2 regions of the Paenibacillus sp. FSL E2-0177 genome follow, and region 2 is predicted to be linked to the other one. Evidence: a T-box and tRNA genes for the amino acid it is inferred to sense, from the RefSeq annotation. Region 2 holds a T-box; the other holds one or more tRNA genes.
The links. The T-box of region 2 lies ahead of argS (arginine--tRNA ligase). A T-box ahead of a tRNA ligase gene usually reads a tRNA of that ligase, here a tRNA-Arg.
Positions count from the first base shown of each region.

Region 1: it encodes a tRNA-Arg, which carries the amino acid that the T-box ahead of argS (arginine--tRNA ligase) is inferred to sense. The anticodon was not compared.

Region 1 is NZ_CP150307.1:5,519,599-5,524,704, reverse strand. Features, by position in the region: rRNA gene MHI25_RS24700 (23S ribosomal RNA) at 1-2,168, shown strand, start outside; rRNA gene rrf (5S ribosomal RNA) at 2,383-2,499, shown strand; gene MHI25_RS24690 (hypothetical protein) at 2,687-2,878, shown strand; tRNA gene MHI25_RS24685 (tRNA-Glu) at 2,966-3,040, shown strand; tRNA gene MHI25_RS24680 (tRNA-Val) at 3,130-3,205, shown strand; tRNA gene MHI25_RS24675 (tRNA-Met) at 3,295-3,371, shown strand; tRNA gene MHI25_RS24670 (tRNA-Asp) at 3,397-3,474, shown strand; tRNA gene MHI25_RS24665 (tRNA-Lys) at 3,489-3,561, shown strand; tRNA gene MHI25_RS24660 (tRNA-Gly) at 3,598-3,672, shown strand; tRNA gene MHI25_RS24655 (tRNA-Arg) at 3,683-3,759, shown strand; tRNA gene MHI25_RS24650 (tRNA-Leu) at 3,779-3,860, shown strand; gene MHI25_RS24645 (AraC family transcriptional regulator) at 4,207-5,106, shown strand, end outside.
Region 2 is NZ_CP150307.1:5,625,698-5,630,803, forward strand. Features, by position in the region: gene MHI25_RS25140 (collagen-like protein) at 421-3,078, opposite strand; gene MHI25_RS25145 (hypothetical protein) at 3,124-3,483, opposite strand; T-box leader at 3,733-3,951, shown strand; gene argS (arginine--tRNA ligase) at 3,992-5,106, shown strand, end outside.

The DNA.
Region 1 (5,106 bases), 110 kb from region 2:
CGGTAACACGCACTGGAGGCCCGAACCCACGTACGTTGAAAAGTGCGGGGATGAGGTGGGGGTAGCGGAGAAATTCCAATCGAACTCGGAGATAGCTGGTTCTCCCCGAAATAGCTTTAGGGCTAGCCTCGGTATAAGAGTAGTGGAGGTAGAGCACTGATTGGGTGCGGGGTCCGCAAGGATTACCAAGCTCAGTCAAACTCCGAATGCCATATACTTATTGCCGGGAGTCAGACAGTGAGTGCTAAGATCCATTGTCAAAAGGGAAACAGCCCAGACCATCAGCTAAGGTCCCCAAGTGTGTGTTAAGTGGGAAAGGATGTGGAGTTGCACAGACAACCAGGATGTTGGCTTAGAAGCAGCCACCATTGAAAGAGTGCGTAATAGCTCACTGGTCGAGTGACTCTGCGCCGAAAATGTAACGGGGCTAAACACACCACCGAAGCTATGGCTAGATACGTATGTATCTGGGGTAGGGGAGCGTTGTGTAGGGGTTGAAGGTGTACTGAAAAGAGCGCTGGACACTACACAAGTGAGAATGCCGGTATGAGTAACGAAAAGATCAGTGAGAATCTGATCCGCCGAAAGCCCAAGGTTTCCTGAGGAAGGCTCGTCCGCTCAGGGTAAGTCGGGACCTAAGGCGAGGCCGAAAGGCGTAGTCGAAGGACAACAGTTTGAAATTACTGTACCACCGTAATCCGCTATGAGCGATGGGGTGACGCAGGAGGGTAGTGACGCGGACTGATGGATGTCCGTCTAAGCAGTGAGGCTGATGTGTAGGCAAATCCGCACATCGATAAGGCTGGGCTGTGATGGGGAGCGAAAATTATAGTAGCGAAGGTCATGATCTCACACTGCCAAGAAAAGCCTCTAGCCAGGAGAAGGTGCCCGTACCGCAAACCGACACAGGTAGGCGAGAAGAGAATTCTAAGGCGCGCGGAAGAACTCTCGTTAAGGAACTCGGCAAAATGACCCCGTAACTTCGGGAGAAGGGGTGCCCCGGTAGTGTGAATAGCACGAGGGGGCCGCAGTGAAAAGGCCCAAGCGACTGTTTAGCAAAAACACAGGTCTGTGCGAAGCCGCAAGGCGAAGTATACGGGCTGACGCCTGCCCGGTGCTGGAAGGTTAAGGGGAGTGGTTAGGGGTAACCCGAAGCTATGAACCGAAGCCCCAGTAAACGGCGGCCGTAACTATAACGGTCCTAAGGTAGCGAAATTCCTTGTCAGGTAAATTCTGACCCGCACGAATGGCGTAACGACTTGGGCGCTGTCTCAACGAGAGATCCGGTGAAATTTTAATACCTGTGAAGATGCAGGTTACCCGCGACAAGACGGAAAGACCCCATGGAGCTTTACTGCAGCTTGATATTGAATTTGGGTACGATCTGTACAGGATAGGTGGGAGCCGTAGAAATCGGAGCGCAAGCTTCGGTGGAGGCGCCGTTGGGATACCACCCTGATCGTATCTAGGTTCTAACCTAGTACCCTTACCGGGTACGGGGACCGTGTCAGGCGGGCAGTTTGACTGGGGCGGTCGCCTCCTAAAGAGTAACGGAGGCGTTCCAAGGTTCCCTCAGAATGGTTGGAAATCATTCGCAGAGTGCAAAGGCATAAGGGAGCTTGACTGCGAGACCTACAAGTCGAGCAGGGACGAAAGTCGGACTTAGTGATCCGGTGGTACCGCATGGAAGGGCCATCGCTCAACGGATAAAAGCTACCCTGGGGATAACAGGCTTATCTCCCCCAAGAGTCCACATCGACGGGGAGGTTTGGCACCTCGATGTCGGCTCATCGCATCCTGGGGCTGAAGTAGGTCCCAAGGGTTGGGCTGTTCGCCCATTAAAGCGGTACGCGAGCTGGGTTCAGAACGTCGTGAGACAGTTCGGTCCCTATCTGTCGTGGGCGCAGGAAATTTGAGAGGAGCTGTCCTTAGTACGAGAGGACCGGGATGGACGTACCGCTGGTGCACCAGTTGTTCCGCCAGGAGCATGGCTGGGTAGCTACGTACGGACGGGATAAGCGCTGAAAGCATCTAAGCGTGAAGCCCCCCTCAAGATGAGATTTCCCAATTAGTAAGACCCCTTGAAGACGACGAGGTAGATAGGTTGGAGGTGGAAGTGCAGCAATGCATGGAGCTGACCAATACTAATCGGTCGAGGGCTTATCCTAAAAATACCCCAAAAAGTGAAGAAGAAGCTGCGAAGCTAATTCCGAATACTTTCCGGGGGCCCCGTAAGAAGGGCAAACGCAAATTCGTTTCGGATTCAGTTTTCAGGAATCAAGCTCAGATTTATATAGTCCAAGTGACTGTGTGATGATGAATTTGTTTTCAGCATTTGGCGATGCTGAGACCTGAATAATGCATTTGTACCGCAAATGCCCGTTTGGTGGCGATAGCGGAGGGGTTCCACGCGTACCCATCCCGAACACGACCGTTAAGCCCTCCAGCGCCGATGGTACTTGGACCGAAGGGTCCTGGGAGAGTAGGACGTTGCCAAGCACGCAAGACTACTGTTGAGTAATCGACAGTGGTCTTTTTGTTGTACGATGTTTAGCAGTTTATTATAAGGATAGGCAATCACTGTGAAGTGGTTTTTGAATGAAAATTAGTTCATGGAGGCAAATGATCATGATTATATGGATAAATGGTGCTTTATCATTTTAGTTTGCGTGACTCCCGAGAGACCTTGCTTAAGAGATTAAGCGTTAGAGGTGAAGGAAAAGACCCTTGGGCTGCTCAGCAGATCGACAGGTGGATCAGAGGGCTTGATCACGAGGTATTTAAGCAGCATCTAGACACGAATGATAGAACTATAGGTGAAATCGTTGAGATAATAGCTCAAAAGCTTCATATCAATCTATTACCTAGTGAAGATTAAAAAGAAAAATAATTAGTTTAGGTATTGCCATACTTAATAATACATGATATAATCTTTTTTGTTGTCAAAACAATTTGTTTTAAAAACGGCCCGTTGGTCAAGGGGTTAAGACACCTCCCTTTCACGGAGGTAACATGGGTTCGAATCCCATACGGGTCACCATTTCTTCTTGAAACAGCATTAGACTTCTAGAAAAAATGGTTGCATTACAGATTTGATTATGTTATGATAATTAAGTTGCTTCTTTACATGGAGGCTTAGCTCAGCTGGGAGAGCATCTGCCTTACAAGCAGAGGGTCGGGGGTTCGATCCCCTCAGCCTCCACCATAACACATCCCCAAAAGTGAAGTTAATGCTTCACTAAGGATTCCGGATACTTTCCGAGGAATCCAAGGGAATTAATACTTTTTTACTGACGCGGGGTGGAGCAGCCCGGTAGCTCGTCGGGCTCATAACCCGAAGGTCGCAGGTTCAAATCCTGCCCCCGCAACCAATTTTCATTAAGCAATTATTCTTCTGGAACCGTGGTGTAGTTGGCCTAACATGCCTGCCTGTCACGCAGGAGACCGCGGGTTCGAATCCCGTCGGTTCCGCCATTTTCTTGCTTTATGAGCCATTAGCTCAGTTGGTAGAGCACCTGACTTTTAATCAGGGTGTCGAAGGTTCGAGTCCTTCATGGCTCACTTCTTTAGTGAGTCGGACATCAATACATACCGTGTGCGGACGTGGCTCAGCGGTAGAGCATCGCCTTGCCAAGGCGAGGGTCGCGGGTTCGATTCCCGTCGTCCGCTCCATATAAATTTTGCGCCCTTAGCTCAGCTGGATAGAGCGTTTGACTACGAATCAAAAGGCCGGGAGTTCGAATCTCTCAGGGCGCGCCATATTTTAACTTAATACTTTGCCGGTGTGGCGGAATGGCAGACGCGCTCGACTCAAAATCGAGAGGGAAACCGTGGAGGTTCGAGTCCTCTCACCGGTACCAACTAAATCAACTCAAAGTTCATTAGATACTATATCTGATGAACTTTTTTGTTTGTTTTTTTACAATTCCGTTCATGCCTGTGCCGGAAAACTTTTGATACATCCTTCAAGTGTGAATAAGAAATTGTACTTAGTTGTACTGAGGAAGATTAATGTAAGCGGATATGTGAATGAGATAGAGGCATTCCTGAGGAAGCTCCACTTCGAAAGCTATAAGCAATCATGATACTAAACAGCGATTGACAAAATAGAGGAACTACCTAATACTAATTGATAATCATTATCATTTATTGTGAAATATAATTAATTCAAATAGATTGTGGAGCAGATCGGAGTGTATTGCAAAGATGAAGCTGGAAGATCATATTTTCGCATGGAATTATGCCGCTGTTAAAGTACTTGATATTCGACATGCTGTGATGAAGCCTGGGGACAAGCTGCAAGGCTATGTATTACCAGCATGTGGATTTATCTACTGTGTGCGGGGTACGGCCAGCTTGAATCTCAACGGCATAGATTACGACGCAGACCGTCACTTTATTGTGCATGGTGGCAAGGGCATGAGACTAAGTATAGAGACAGGGAGGTTGTTTGAATACTATTTATTATTCTATAGAGCCTCCTTGCCAGGAAGAAAGGATTTAGCAAGACTTTTAGAACGCAGCAATCCATTTCGGATGCAGTATAGCTTCGAGTCTTTGGAGCCTTTACCACTGCACTATCAACTAATGGCAATGGAACAACTTTGGGCACAAGGAAGCCAATTGGAAAGAATTCAAGTTAAAGGCTTGTTCTATCAGTTTATACATGAATTATTAAAGCAGTTTACAAAGGATGGAATTAACCTCAGGCAACCGGATGTCATTGGGCAGGTTGTCCGTTATATTGAGGAGCATTATCGTCATAATTTATCACTAGAATCTATAGCGGAGCAATTTAATTATAGCCCTCGTCATTTATCAACCCGCTTTAAAGGGGAGACAGGGTTTAGCTTGATTGAATATTTGATACGATTCCGGCTTAAACATGCAGAAGAGCTATTACGATGTACCGATGCTCCACTTCGCGATATTGCAGAAGAAGTTGGATATAACGATGTATATTACTTCAGTCGCATGTTCAGTAAATACAATGGTCAATCTCCCATCCGGTTCCGCAAGGAAAGCAGGCAGGTGAGCTCATCGGACAATCGTCCATTTACCACCGCCAAATTCTCCATTGGCGAGCACATATCCTCCCGATATAAT
Region 2 (5,106 bases):
CTCATTTTGTATAGATTTTAAAATACTCGTATTATTTGAATTTCAAAAATCAAATCAATCGAACAAGATTCTCCTCAATAGCTTTGTATAAAATGTGTTTTTATCTATAATCATTCCTCCCACCTACTCTAAGTTGATAATCTATGAGCCTAGAAAATTAGTTCATATTTTTTGGCTCTTTATAGTATTATTCTTGTTTTGAATTAAGGTGTGGACATCCATTTAAAAACTACTATTACACATATTTGATTTATTAAAATAAGCTGAAAATCCGTACTGGTTTAATAGAATAAGAATCTAATAAGCAACATTCCAGTCGACTTATAACATATGCCAACAAAACAGGGGGTAACCCGAGAGCCACACTAACGGCTACCGAATTACCCCTGTTATAAACACTGAACTTGAAGATAAATAAGCTTAAGTTAATTCATGAACAGACCAGACGATACCTGCTGAGTTCGCTCCACCCAAATTCAAAGGAACCGTCAAACCATTTGCCACATAGAACAAGCCAATCACATCACCTGCGGTTAATGCAAATTCTCCAGCCAGCGTCACAGTACCACTTCCCAAAATTGCTCTCAAATCTAATATAAGTGCAACATTCACATCAAGTACTGGGAACAACCCACTTACCAGATTTGTTGCAGTAGGAGAAGTTCTCTGAACTACGAAAGCCGGATTAACTCCAGCACCAAGACTGATAGAAAGTGAGGCAGTTGTAGAATAATTGATAGTCGCTTCAATCGAATATCTACCAGTTGTCGGAATGGTATAATTTCCGCCAACTTCGTCGAAAGACGGGCTATCATAAAAAGGTGTTGTCACAGTCCAGCCAGTTAATTGTGTAGATGTGGAAATTGCCAATGAGGGCTTGAAAGCAGAAAACCCTTCTTGTTGAATGTTCGGACCTGTAGCTCCAGTTACTCCGGTTGCACCTGTTGCACCAGTGAGCCCAGTTGCTCCGGTAGCTCCGGTAGCTCCGGCCACTCCAACTCCTGTTGCTCCAGTTACACCAGCTACTCCTGTTGCTCCGGTTACACCAGCTATTCCAGTCGCTCCTGTTACTCCCGTTGTTCCCGTTACTCCAGCTACTCCTGTTGCCCCCGTTGCTCCTGCTACTCCAGTCGCTCCGGTCACTCCAGCTTCACCCGTTGCTCCGGTTACACCAGCTACTCCTGTTGCTCCCGTTGCTCCTGCTACTCCAGTCGCTCCGGTCACTCCTGTTTCACCCGTTGCTCCGGTTACACCAGCTACTCCCGTTGCTCCGGTTACACCAGCTACTCCTGTTGCTCCAGTTGCTCCTGCTACTCCAGTCGCTCCGGTTACTCCTGTTTCACCCGTTGCTCCGGTTACACCAGCTACTCCTGTTGCTCCGGTTGCCCCAGCTACTCCCGTTGCTCCAGTCGCTCCAGCTTCACCCGTTGCTCCGGTTGCCCCAGCTACTCCCGTTGCTCCGGTCGCTCCCGTTGCTCCTGTTGCTCCATCCGCTCCGGTTGCACCAGTCGCCCCCGTTGCACCAGTTACTCCGTTTGCTCCTGTAGCTCCAGTCTCTCCTGCTCCGGTCGCTCCCGTTGCTCCGTCAGCTCCCGTTGCACCAGTCGCCCCAGTTGCTCCATCGACTCCAGTCGCCCCAGTTTCTCCTGCTCCGGTCGCTCCGGTAGCACCCGTTGCTCCTGTCGCTCCCGTTGCTCCGTCTGCTCCCGTTGCTCCTGTTGCACCTGTAGCTCCATCTGCTCCTGTTGCCCCAGTCTCTCCTGCTCCGGTCGCCCCGGTTGCTCCGTCTGCTCCCGTTGCACCCGTTGCTCCATCCGCTCCGGTTGCACCAGTCGCCCCCGTTGCACCAGTTACTCCGTTTGCTCCTGTAGCTCCAGTCTCTCCTGCTCCGGTCGCTCCCGTTGCTCCGTCAGCTCCCGTTGCACCAGTCGCCCCAGTTGCTCCATCGACTCCAGTCGCCCCAGTCTCTCCTGCTCCAGTCGCTCCCGTTGCTCCGTCTGCTCCCGTTGCTCCTGTTGCACCTGTAGCTCCATCTGCTCCTGTTGCCCCAGTCTCTCCTGCTCCGGTCGCCCCCGTTGCTCCGTCTGCTCCCGTTGCACCCGTTGCTCCATCCGCTCCGGTTGCACCAGTCACTCCATCTGCACCTGTTGCACCTGTTGCCCCTGTCTCTCCTGCTCCGGTCGCTCCAGTTGCTCCGTCTGCTCCCGTTGCACCAGTCGCCCCAGTTACTCCGTTTGCTCCTGTAGCTCCAGTCTCTCCTGCTCCGGTCGCCCCGGTTGCTCCGTCTGCTCCCGTTGCACCCGTTGCTCCATCCGCTCCCGTTGCACCAGTCACTCCATCTGCACCTGTTGCACCTGTCTCTCCTGCTCCGGTCGCTCCAGTTGCTCCGTCTGCTCCCGTTGCACCAGTCGCCCCAGTTACTCCGTCTGCTCCTGTAGCTCCAGTCTCTCCTGCTCCGGTCGCTCCAGTTACTCCATCCGCTCCGGTTGCACCAGTTGCACCTGTAGCTCCATCGGCACCTGTTGCCCCAGTCTCTCCTGCTCCAGTCGCTCCAGTCGCTCCAGTTGCTCCATCCGCTCCCGTTGCACCAGTCGCCCCAGTCACTCCATCTGCACCAGTAGCTCCAGTCTCTCCTGCGCCGGTCGCTCCCGTTGCTCCTGTTGCTCCATCCGCTCCCGTTGCACCAGTCGCCCCGGTCGCGCCGGTCGCGCCAGTTATTCCTTGCGTTACACCAAGCAATTCTGCATGTACAAGTCGATGGGCAGTCACAATCTGGCCAACGCTATTTTTTCCCCATACTGAGATTTGAATCGGATCATCTACCAGACTTGTAGTTGTAAAAATAAATTCGAACGCATCAAAATCGCCATAATAATCACGTGTTATAACTTCATTAGGTGCTACATTTATCAGCTCGCTTACATATAAAGTTCTTGTCCCATCCATATAGTATCCTTGAACAAGAGCCATTGATGAATCAATGTCACTTCGGTTATCAATTTTGACAGTAACATGCTGAGTAGGTCTTACACCCCCTACCATACTATTGTCTATCGGTCCGGTAGATAAATAACTCAATTTCTCATCACTCCTTTAACGTTAACTGTGTCACAAAAATAATTATTAAATTAATACTGCCTGCTTCTCCCACGCAACTATGCGATGAGGATCTACCAATGCCCCCGAGTTCTGTTTTCCCCAGACTGAAATCCCAACCTCTGCTTCAACTGCTTCTACTGTTGTAAACACAAATTCAAATGCGTCCAAGTCGGCAAAATAGTTCTTAGTTAAAACTTGATTAGGTGCTAGATTTACTGTTTCATTCACATACATCGTTCTTGATCCGTTAAGAAGGAAACCTTGAATAACTAGATTATAAGGATTAAGAGAATCCCGATTAACTACTTTTACGGTTACCAGTTGCGACGGTCTGACCCCTAGGATCGGGCTGTTATCTATAGGTCCAGTAGAAAAAATAGCCATGTTTTATTCACTCCTCCCTTCCACTACAAATTGAAAGATTAGTGGCTCCATATAGTAATATTCCTTGGCTTGAGTTAGCGTGTGGACTGTTGTGCAAAGGAACAGCTAGTCCTATAACAAGACATCCTTCTTTTTCCAAATTTATAATCTACTAAACTGATAATCTAACAACAAAGAGCAACCAAGATTGTTAAGAAGCTAACCACTATTGCTTTTTATGAAATATTAGGTATACTGGTAAAAATTAATTAAGCATCGATGAGCGGGAGAGTAATTAACGAGATCTAGTCCTCAGCGAGCCGGGAGAGTGTAAGCCGGTACAGATCCCTTTAATGAAGCGCACCCGTGAGATGGACTTCTGAACCTTAGTAGGAAGTCCCGGCTGAAGGCCGTTATCCCGTAAGGTGGCTGAACAACTTGTTCAGCAACGAGAGTGGTACCGCGAGCGCTAAAGCCCTCGTCTCTTTTGAGACGAGGGCTTTTTTGTATTTTCAAAGGAGGGTATACCATGTTAAATCAAATCATCAAAGACGGAATCGAGCACAGTGTACAACGTGTATTCAATACCTTAGGAGCTGACTATCCAGAGGACATTGCCATTCTGATCGAACAGCCAGCAAATCTAGAACATGGTGATTATTCATGCAATATCGCTATGCAGCTAGCCAAAACTTTACGAAAATCCCCAATGGTCATAGCAGAATTAGTGAAAGCAGAACTTCAATTCCAAGGGCGCCTCGCCGGTCTTTTACAAAAAGTTGAAGTCGCTGCTCCCGGATTTATCAATTTGTATATGAATTGGCAAAGCTGGGCTGAACATTCCTTTGAACTGCCTGCCAGCACTGGGGAAAAAGTCATCATCGAGCACACTTCTATCAACCCCAACAAAGCCGCTCACGTAGGTCATCTAAGAAACGCCTGTATCGGCGATACTCTAGTCAGAATTATGAAAAGAACTGGGTATAACGTAGAGGTCCATAACTACATTGATGATCTCGGCAATCAGCTGGCGGATACAGTTGTTGGATTATTAAATATATCTTTAGAAGGGGAACACCAACGTTTCGGTGATTTTTGCTGGGATCTTTATGCCAAAGTGAACAAAGAATATGCGCTGAACCCAGAGATGACACACAAGCGCACAGATATACTTCACTCCCTTGAACTAGGGGGCGGTAACGAAGCCTGGCTGGGCAACCTTGTAGCTGAACGCATCGTTAGAGAGCATGTAGAGGAAATGAAACATTTTGGGATTTATTATGATTTGCTGGTATGGGAGAGCAGTATTTTAAAAGAGGGATTTTGGGCAGCCGCAGCTGAGCTACTGAAGCAGACAGCCGTTTTTGTACAAGAGACTGAAGGTAAACTCGCAGGCTGCTGGGTGCTGAAGCAAGGAACAGAGGCTAACATTGGAGCGGATTCAGAGGAGCATCAGCTCGATAAGGTGCTGGTGCGTTCGAATGGGATTTTAACGTATACAGCCAAAGATATTGCCTATCATCTCTGGAAATTTGGTCTTTTGACCAAAGATTTCTCCTTTAGCGAATTCTCGTCCGGTTTATGGACAACTGGATTAACTGGAACCCAAGAATCTTATGGGCAGGCGGACAGAGTCATCAATGT